Regions from separate parts of the Ruminococcus sp. B05 genome, predicted to be linked through region 3. Evidence: predicted binding sites of a transcription regulator. Region 3 holds the regulator's gene; each other region holds the start of a gene.

Region 1 (3,292 bases), on a different contig from region 3:
AGCAGAATCGCATCCTGTCCCTGTTCTTTAAACATGTTGATATACTGGCTCTGCTGTTGTTCGTCTGTTACATAATAAACAGTAGTTTTTTCTTTTTCAGTCTGTTCAGAATTCTCTGCTGCGTCAGTTCCTTCTGTTGTCTCATTCTTTGTCTCTTCAGTTTCAGCATCTTCTTTTTTATTTGCCTTAATGCAATCTTCCAAAGTCAGATATTTGTGTTCCAAGTCTTTGTAAAGAATGGAATCTTTTACTTTACTACCGAATTTTTCATCTTTTAAGCATCCAAACTTGATGAATGGGCTGATATCATCCCAGTATTTCTCATAATTTTCTCTGTCAGTCTTGAACATTCCGTTCAGCTTATCTGCAACCTTCTTAGAAATGTAATCTGCGACTTTATTTACAAATCCGTCATTCTGCAGTGCACTACGAGATACGTTCAATGGTAAATCAGGACAATCAATCACACCCTTCAATACCATTAAGAATTCAGGAATCACTTCTTTAATATTGTCTGCGATAAAGACCTGATTGTTATACAATTTGATCTTTCCTTCAATTGAGTCATACTCTGTATTAATCTTAGGGAAATACAAAATTCCTTTTAAGTTAAATGGATAATCCATATTCAAATGAATCCAGAATAATGGTTCTTTGTAATCCATAAATACTTTTCTATAAAAATCAATGTAATCTTCTTTTGTACATTCGCTTGGATTCTTTGTCCACAATGGGTGAATATCACTGATTGAAACAGGACGTTTTACAATTTTTGCTTTCTGTTTTGCTTCGCCCTCTTCCCCTTCTTTCGGCTCTTCTGTGATATGCTCAACTACTTCATCTGTGTCCAGAACATCCGCCTCATCGATTGTCTCGTACTCCGGTTCTGCATTCGCTTTGCTTAAGAAAATTTCTACCGGCATAAATGAACAGTATTTCTCCAACACTTCTCTTACACGATATTCATTTGCAAATTCAAGACAATCTTCATTCAAAAACAGTGTGATCTCTGTTCCGACTTCCTGCTTATTTCCATCCTGCATCTCGTACTCTGTACCGCCTTCGCTTACCCAGTGTACAGCAGTTGCATCATTCTGATAAGAAAGTGTATCGATATGTACCTCATCTGCAACCATGAATGCTGAATAGAATCCCAGACCAAAATGTCCGATCATCTCATCTTCTGTTGTTTTATCCTTATATTTCTCAAGGAATTGTGTAGCACCGGAAAATGCAATCTGTGTAATATATTTTTCAACTTCCTCAGCTGTCATACCAAGACCATTGTCAATAAATTTTAATGTTTTCTCTTCTGGATTTACAATCACTTGAATTTTTGCTTTATAATTATCTGGAAGTTCATATTCTCCCATCATATCAAGCTTTTTTAATTTTGTGATTGCATCGCATCCGTTCGACACAAGCTCACGCACAAAGATATCGTGATCTGAATATACCCATTTCTTTATAATCGGGAAAATATTTTCGCTGTCAATTGATAAACTACCTTTCTTCATTGTCATAGTAAACACTCCTCTTTTATAAATCATTTTACTGTTAATCTGAAGTTAATTGGATGATACCATCTGCAATTCTTCTGTAAGCAGTATCATTTTTACCATCTAAAGAGTATTCTAATACGAGAATGACCAAAAGTCAACAACTTTTTAGCACTCGATTCAAACGAGTGCTAACATTTTCTATATTCAATTAATTCACACTATATTAACGGAACATATCCAGATTCGGTTTCTGGGAATCGTCTGATTTATCAGACGGTTGTTCCGGTTTAAGACCTGTATCCATTCTCTGGATCATTGTGAACATCACTGCTGCCACAAATGTACATATAACAACGGTAACGCCAAGTATCTCCGGGCTTTTTGCAAAACCATTAAAGATTCCCGTGTTCGTTCCTATTACTGCCGTCAAATTGGCAATCATATGTGTAAACACCGGTGCTTTAAATGAACCATATTTATCATAAACATACGCTAAAACCAATCCCAACACAAGTGCATTTACCATCTGTATTGCATTGCTGTGCATAAACGAGAACAAAATGGCGGAAAACATTGCCGCCCTCAAAAATGGAGTTTTTGTCCGCATTCTTTTATAAATAATCCCACGGAATAACAATTCCTCCATAATTGGCACCAGAATACTCAATCCGACAATCTGAAGCCAAAATTTCGAATTATAAAATATTGCCGACGTATTTTGAAAACTACTATTTCCTGACACTAATTGCACCATATAAGATAAACAACTCACGCCAATATTATATGCAACTGCAAACACTAACAAAAATATATATTTAGACCAGGTTGCTTTCTCTGGCATCTGTGCATTTTCTTCTTTTTCTCGTTTACGATCTTTAAAATAGAAAACAGAGCAGGCAAAAATGGAACAGATTGCTTTTACACACTGTATCTCAAGTGCATATTTTAATTCTAACTTCATGGCAAGTAATGAACACTGTTGCATTGCCATTGTCATAGCATCTGCACTCCCTGTATCAATTCCACTTATCACCTTCGCAAATTCATCTACATTTTCTATTACCAGTACACACGCTGTCCCGATACTAACACAGATTCCTACAATCCAGTAAACAAGCAGTGGGCCAAATACGTACCAAAACGGATTTTTTATCGGCTTATTATTCATTTCTCAAAGCCTCTCCTTTCTCTTGTATCCACCCTCTCAAGCTCTCTTCATCTCCAAATAGTGAACCTTGCACCATCTCTGGTTTTCCGCCGCCTCTTCCTCGAAACTGCGAATTCAGTTCTTTTACCAATAATCTCATATCCAATGTTTTGCTTCCAATCACATAGCGATATGACAACATTCCTTCTTCTGATGTTTCCGGCTGTCTGTTAAACACAGCACAAATATCATGTTGTTTTTCTAATACCTGATTCATTAAAAATCGTGGTCCTTCCCCATCCAGACCTTCTTCGAATAAACAGACTATCTTCTGAGTCGGATCTACTTCTTTCACTTTATACTCCAACAACATTTTTTTCTGTCTGTCCAACTCTTGTTTTAATGCGTTATTTTCTTCTTTTAAACGTTCCACTGCCTCGGCCGTTTCATTCTCTTTTGCACAGAGACTTGCAGATATCTGCCTTGTTGCTGATAATTTTTTCCTATAATCGCAAAGTGCCCGAAAACCACAGAGCATCGTAATTCTCACGCCGCCTTTATAACGCTGTGCATTTGTCAGTTTAATCTGTCCGATCTCTCCTGTTGTTTTTACATGTGGTGCACAACATGCACATACATCATA
Region 2 (3,292 bases), on a different contig from region 3:
TCATATCGATAAGATGTTGAATGAGCGTTTGCTTAGCATTTTATCTACAAAAGAGAATGTCAATCTTGAGACTCTTGGTTTTTCAGGGGATGTTGTGAAAGGCTATCAGGCAATTATCACACCAATCGATATTGCAGGAGAGCGTCTTGGAACTTTGTTTATCTACAAGCAAAATGAAGGATATGAGATTGATGATATTATTTTGAGTGAGTACGGAACAGCAGTAGTCGGACTTGAGATGCTTCGTTCTGTTAATGAAGAAAGCGCAGAGGAGACAAGAAAAGAGCATATCGTTCAGTCTGCGATCAGTACATTATCTTTCTCAGAACTTGAGGCAATTGTTCACATTTTTGATGAATTGAATGGAACAGAAGGAATCCTTGTGGCAAGTAAGATTGCGGATCGCGTCGGAATCACAAGATCAGTGATCGTAAATGCATTGCGTAAATTTGAAAGTGCAGGAGTTATTGAATCGCGTTCTTCAGGAATGAAAGGTACTTATATCAAAGTGTTGAATGATTATGTATTCACAGAATTAGAGAAGATTAAAAAAGAAAGAATGTAATTTGAAAGTTCAACCAGAAAGGGTATCAGTATTCTGATGCCCTTTCGTTTTCAGAAAAAAGAAGGATTCATAATTTTCAAAGATGCAGAATAATATAAAGGAGGACCGAAAATGTACGAAGGAAATGCAGTTGCACTGCAAATGATAAAAACAATTTCAGCGGACGGAGTATTTGATGATGCAACACATCGCTGTCAGGTGTTCCGCTATGATATGGAAGAAGATTATATTTATTTAAAATTGAGAGAGAACGATCTTAAAGCGATTTCACTTGATGCAAAATACCAGTGTTATATTTCAACAAGAACAGAATTACTATCTTGCAGCGGAGTGGTGAAAGAACGTTATCAGTCAGAAAATGGTAATATACTGGTATTTCGGATTGAAAACGGGTTTTATGTTTTGGACAGAAAGAACAAATAAATATAGATAAAGAAAAAAAGAAAAATTTATAAACTCTGTTGACAAATAGTTAGCAGAGTGTTATTTTATATTCATGGGTTAGCACTCAAGAGAAATGAGTGCTAATAAATAGCTTTTTAAGGAGGAATTACAATGAAATTAGTACCATTAGGTGATAAAATTGTATTGAAGCAGTTAGAAGCAGAGGAAACAACAAAGTCTGGTATTGTATTACCTGGACAGGCAAAAGAAAAACCACAGGAGGCAGAAGTAATCGCAGTCGGACCTGGTGGTAATATAGATGGAAAAGAAGTAACAATGCAGGTGAAAGTTGGAGATAAAGTTATTTATTCTAAATATGCAGGAACAGATGTAGAGCTGGAAGGCGAGAAATATATCGTTGTAAAACAGAGCGATATCTTAGCAATCGTTGAGGCATAATATAGAAGAATAAGAAGGCGGAGAACATTATCCGCTTTTTAAAATGAGAAGCAGGATTTGCAAGATAGAATTGGAGGAGTTATATCATGGCAAAAGAAATTAAATATGGTGCAGAAGCCAGAGCGGCATTAGAAGCAGGTGTGAACAAACTTGCTGATACAGTAAGAGTAACAATCGGACCAAAAGGAAGAAACGTAGTATTGGATAAATCTTTTGGAGCACCATTGATCACAAATGATGGTGTTACAATTGCAAAAGAAATTGAACTTGAAGATGGATTTGAGAACATGGGAGCACAGCTTATCAGAGAAGTTGCTGCTAAAACAAATGATGTGGCCGGAGATGGTACAACAACAGCAACAGTTCTTGCACAGGCAATGGTTAATGCAGGAATGAAGAACCTGGCAGCAGGTGCTAACCCAATCGTACTTCGTAAAGGTATGAAAAGAGCAACAGATAAAGCTGTAGAAGCAATTGCAGATATGAGCAGCAAAGTAACAAGTAAAGAGCAGATTGCAAGAGTTGCAGCTGTATCTTCAGGAGATGAGTCTGTTGGACAGATGGTAGCAGATGCAATGGAAAAAGTTTCTAACGATGGAGTTATTACAATCGAAGAATCTAAAACAATGCAGACAGAGCTTGACCTTGTAGAAGGTATGCAGTTTGACCGTGGCTATATTTCAGCTTACATGGCAACAGATATGGAGAAGATGGAAGCAGTTCTGGATGATCCATATATTTTGATTACAGACAAGAAGATTTCTAACATTCAGGATATCCTTCCTGTTTTGGAGCAGATCGTTCAGTCTGGAGCAAGACTTTTGATTATTGCTGAAGATATCGAAGGAGAAGCTCTTACAACATTGATCGTAAATAAATTGCGTGGAACATTTAATGTAGTAGCTGTAAAAGCACCAGGATATGGTGACAGAAGAAAAGAGATGCTTCAGGATATCGCTATTTTGACAGGTGGTCAGGTGATTTCAGAAGAGCTCGGTATGGATCTTAAAGAGGCTACAATGGATCAGCTTGGACGTGCAAAATCTGTAAAAGTTCAGAAAGAGAATACAGTTATCGTAGATGGCTGTGGAAATAAAGAAGCTATCAACGGAAGAGTTGAGCAGATAAAGAAAGCAATCGATGAAACAACATCAGATTTCGATCGCGAAAAATTACAGGAAAGACTTGCAAAATTGGCAGGTGGAGTAGCTGTAATCCGTGTTGGTGCTGCAACAGAGACAGAGATGAAAGAAGCAAAACTTCGTATGGAGGATGCTTTGAATGCAACAAGAGCAGCTGTTGAAGAGGGAATTATCGCAGGAGGTGGTTCTGCATACATCCACGCTTCAAAAGAAGTTGCAAAACTTGCTGATGAATTGGAAGGCGATGAGAAAACAGGTGCTCAAATTATTCTAAAAGCACTGGAAGCACCATTGTTCCACATTGCTCATAACGCAGGACTGGAAGGATCTGTTATAATTAATAAAGTCAGAGAATCAGAGCCGGGAGTTGGATTTGATGCATATAAGGAAGAGTATGTAGATATGGTAAAAGAAGGAATTCTTGATCCGGCTAAAGTTACAAGAAGCGCATTACAGAATGCAACAAGTGTAGCTTCTACATTATTAACAACAGAGTCTGTTGTTTCAACAATTAAAGAAGATACTCCTGCAATGCCAGCTGGTGGAGCAGGCGGAATGGGTATGATGTAATAAGCATCCTATCAAAAATAGAAAAGAGCTCGGTAGTTTACCGGGCTCTTTTTCGACATATCAGAATGCAATTTTGACAGGTTAAATAGATAGGGTTATAAAAGAATATTAGCAAAAATAATGGGTATAAAATAAAGAACAAATAATTCAAATTTTGGTGCGAGATTACTCT
Region 3 (3,292 bases):
CCATTACGGCAACACAACTGTTTGTTGTACCTAAGTCAATACCAATAATTTTTCCCATGATATTTGTCCTCCTAATTTATCATTCTAAATTTACTGATTTACTACTTCTAATTTGCTACTTTTACCATGCTGTGTCTTACAACACTATCACGGTATGTGTAACCCTTCTGGAATTCTTCTACGACAATATTTTCGCCGACCTCCTCATCTTCTACGTGCATAACTGCATTGTGAAAATCAGGATTGAATTCCTGACCAACAGCCTCGATTGGTTTCACGCCTGCTTCACCGAGAGTTGTCATTAACTGTTTGTAAATTTTATCCATCCCTTCCATGAAAGGATGTGATTTTTCTTCCTCTGACACAGCTGCCAGTCCGCGTTCAAAATTGTCCACGACTGGAAGAATTTTATCTATGATATCTTTCGCTCCTATTTCGTACATCTGTTTTTTCTCTTTATCTGTACGTTTGCGGAAGTTATCAAACTCAGCCATTTGACGAGTGAGACGATCTGTTAATTCTTCAATCTTTTCGTCTTTCTTGTCTTTCTTGTTCTTTTTACCAAATAATTTTTTCTCAGATTTTTCTGTCTCTTCTAATGCTTCATCTTCTGAAATTTCTTCTTCGGATCCATCAGCTTCAACAGCTTCTTCTGTTACCTCTTCAGATTCTTCTTCAACAGTTTGTGCGGCTTTTGCTTTTGCCTCTTCTACTGCTTCTTTTACCATATCTTCCTGACTCATTTTTCCCTCCACCAATTTTATTCTATATCCTGTTCGCTTAAATCTCTACGATTTAAAGTATCCAGTTCACTCTTTAATGTCTGCAATGTTTTCATTACATGTTCATAATCCATACGTTTCGGGCCAATAATACCGATTGTTCCACGCATTCCTTCGCCCAGCTCATAAGTAGCTGTTACAACACTGCAATCTTTCATTGTCTTGACTGGAGTTTCATCGCCAATATAAACTTGTATTCCTGTATTCTTTTCATTTGAAAGAGTTTCTGTAACCAGTTCTGCAAGTTGTTGCTTTTCCTCAAAGGCACTTATTATTTCCTGTGCACTCTGCTTATCACTTAATTCCGGATACTTAAAAATATTTGTCGCACCACATGTATAAATTTCCATATCATCTTCTACATGAATAATATCTGCAACAGCATCAAGCACATCACTGATTACTTTACTATGAATACCGGCCTGCTCTTTTAATCTGGCAATCAATCCAAGATTAATTTCCTCAATAGACATGCCATTGAGTGATGTGTTCAGAAGCATATTCAGCTTTAGCATCGTTTCATTGCCTAACTCTTCATCAACTTCGATAATCTTGTTTTTAATTACATTCCCCGTCATTACAATAACTGCAACAATCTGTTCTGGATCCACCTGTGATAATTGAATAAATTTCAATGTGTTCTTATGGTTGATCGGAGCAGAAATCATGGTTGCATAATTTGTATTATTCGCAAGCACTCTCGCTGCTTGTTTTAATACTTTATCAACCTTATCAGATTTTTCTAATACAACATTTTTCAAATCTGATAATTCTTGTTCCTTATCGGCCATCAACATATCTACATATAACCGATATCCTTTATCCGAAGGAATTCTTCCGGCAGAAGTATGTGGCTGGAAAATATATCCCATATCCTCTAAATCCGCCATCTCATTTCGAATTGTTGCTGAACTTAAATTCAAGTCGGTTGATTTCGAAAGAGTTCTTGAACCTACCGGTTCTCCGGTCTCAAGATAATTCTGGATAATTGCTTTAAGTATAATATGTTGTCTATCTGTTAATTCTATATCCATCTTCTTAAAACCTCCTCTTTCTTTGCTATTAGCACTCCACTTATTTGAGTGCTAACACCTTACAAGTAATAAGATATCACCTTGATTTCCGTTTGTCAACACTGTTTATCATTTTTTTATAGAAATAAAAATTTATTGTATATTTCTATAAAAAAGAAAAAACTCTGATATAAACAATCAAAGTTTTCCTGTTTTTATTAGTATTGATTTTAAAGTAAAAATTCAGATAGTACATAATTGCTGATATCCATTCCTCTGTGAGTAAGGAGCAGATTATCTTCTTTACTTATTATTAATTTATCTTCTTCCAATCTTTTTATTATACTTCCATAAACCTCTTCAATTTCCTTACCAAAAAACTTGTGAAACTTATTTTTTGAAATGCCAGCTGTTTTTCTTAATCCCAAATACATAAATTCTTCCATTTGATTTTCTAAGGTTAAGTATTCGCGTTCTATTTCAATCGCTTGTTTTTGATTAATGTTTTGAATATATTTATCTCGATTCATAACATGATTGAAACGGATTTGTTCTTGTATTTCGGAAGTATTTTTATTTTGAACGGAAATTAGAGATGCTGCACCGGCACCAAGTCCAAGATAATCCACTCTGTCCCAGTATCCAAGATTATGCGTACATTCTTTTCCGGGATATGCATAATTGGATATCTCGTAGCGGTGCATTCCACAACTTTCTAACATTTGAATGGTCATCTCACCCATTGTATATTCATCATCTTCGGAAGGAAGTTTCCAGTCACCCGCATCAAAAAGACCTTTATAATACCACTCATAGAACTTGGTTTCTTCTTCTAATATCAAGCTATATGCAGAAATGTGTTCAGGGTTAAGTGCCGAAATTTTTTTCAGTGTATTTTCCCAGCTTTTTAAAGTTTGTCCAGGAAGTGCTGACATAAGATCAATATTTCTATTCTTAAATCCTACTTGATCAACAGCTTCCCATGTATTTAGAAAATCTTTGTAAGTATGAATTCTTCCCAACATTTTCAATTCTTTATTTTCTGTTGATTGCAATCCGATACTTACACGGTTGATACCTGCCAGTTTATAGCTTCTTAATTTTTCAATGTTTATAGTTCCTGGATTCATCTCCATTGTAATTTCTGCAATAGGATCGATTGTAAAAACCTGATTTAGATTTTCAAAAATCAGGTTCATCTGTTCAGCTGTCAAAAGAGACGGTGTTCCTCCCCCGAGGAAAACCGTCTTTACTATATATTCTTTTGCAAAGTCTTTATAACGATTAATCTCTTTACATAAAGCCTGTACATAAGTATTTAATTCTTCTTTTGTTCCACTTGCGGAAAAGAAATCGCAATAATTACACTTTCTTACACAAAATGGTATATGGATGTATAATTCTAATTCTCTCTTCATATTAATCTTCATCTAATTTCAATACACTCATAAATGCTTTTTGCGGGATGTCTACATTTCCAACTTGACGCATTCTCTT

The links. Region 3 encodes HrcA, which represses chaperone genes, less so after heat shock. Its sites were predicted from a motif close to TGTTAGCACTCNNNNNNNNNGAGTGCTAACA; they were not measured.
Region 1: the regulator HrcA is predicted to act here: its motif matches at 1,666-1,696, upstream of htpG (molecular chaperone HtpG).
Region 2: the regulator HrcA is predicted to act here: its motif matches at 1,065-1,095, upstream of D8Q48_RS08060 (co-chaperone GroES).

What each region holds. Positions count from the first base shown of each region.
Region 1 covers NZ_RBZR01000008.1:75,436-78,727, forward strand. Annotated here, with positions in the region: gene htpG (molecular chaperone HtpG) at 1-1,523, opposite strand, end outside; gene D8Q48_RS08005 (CPBP family intramembrane glutamic endopeptidase) at 1,726-2,670, opposite strand; gene D8Q48_RS08010 (DHHA1 domain-containing protein) at 2,663-3,292, opposite strand, start outside.
Region 2 covers NZ_RBZR01000008.1:87,369-90,660, reverse strand. Annotated here, with positions in the region: gene codY (GTP-sensing pleiotropic transcriptional regulator CodY) at 1-565, shown strand, start outside; gene D8Q48_RS08065 (hypothetical protein) at 677-988, shown strand; gene D8Q48_RS08060 (co-chaperone GroES) at 1,121-1,408, shown strand; gene groL (chaperonin GroEL) at 1,495-3,120, shown strand.
Region 3 covers NZ_RBZR01000001.1:349,697-352,988, reverse strand. Annotated here, with positions in the region: gene dnaK (molecular chaperone DnaK) at 1-58, opposite strand, end outside; gene grpE (nucleotide exchange factor GrpE) at 108-743, opposite strand; gene hrcA (heat-inducible transcriptional repressor HrcA) at 761-1,816, opposite strand; gene hemW (radical SAM family heme chaperone HemW) at 2,026-3,213, opposite strand; gene lepA (translation elongation factor 4) at 3,215-3,292, opposite strand, start outside.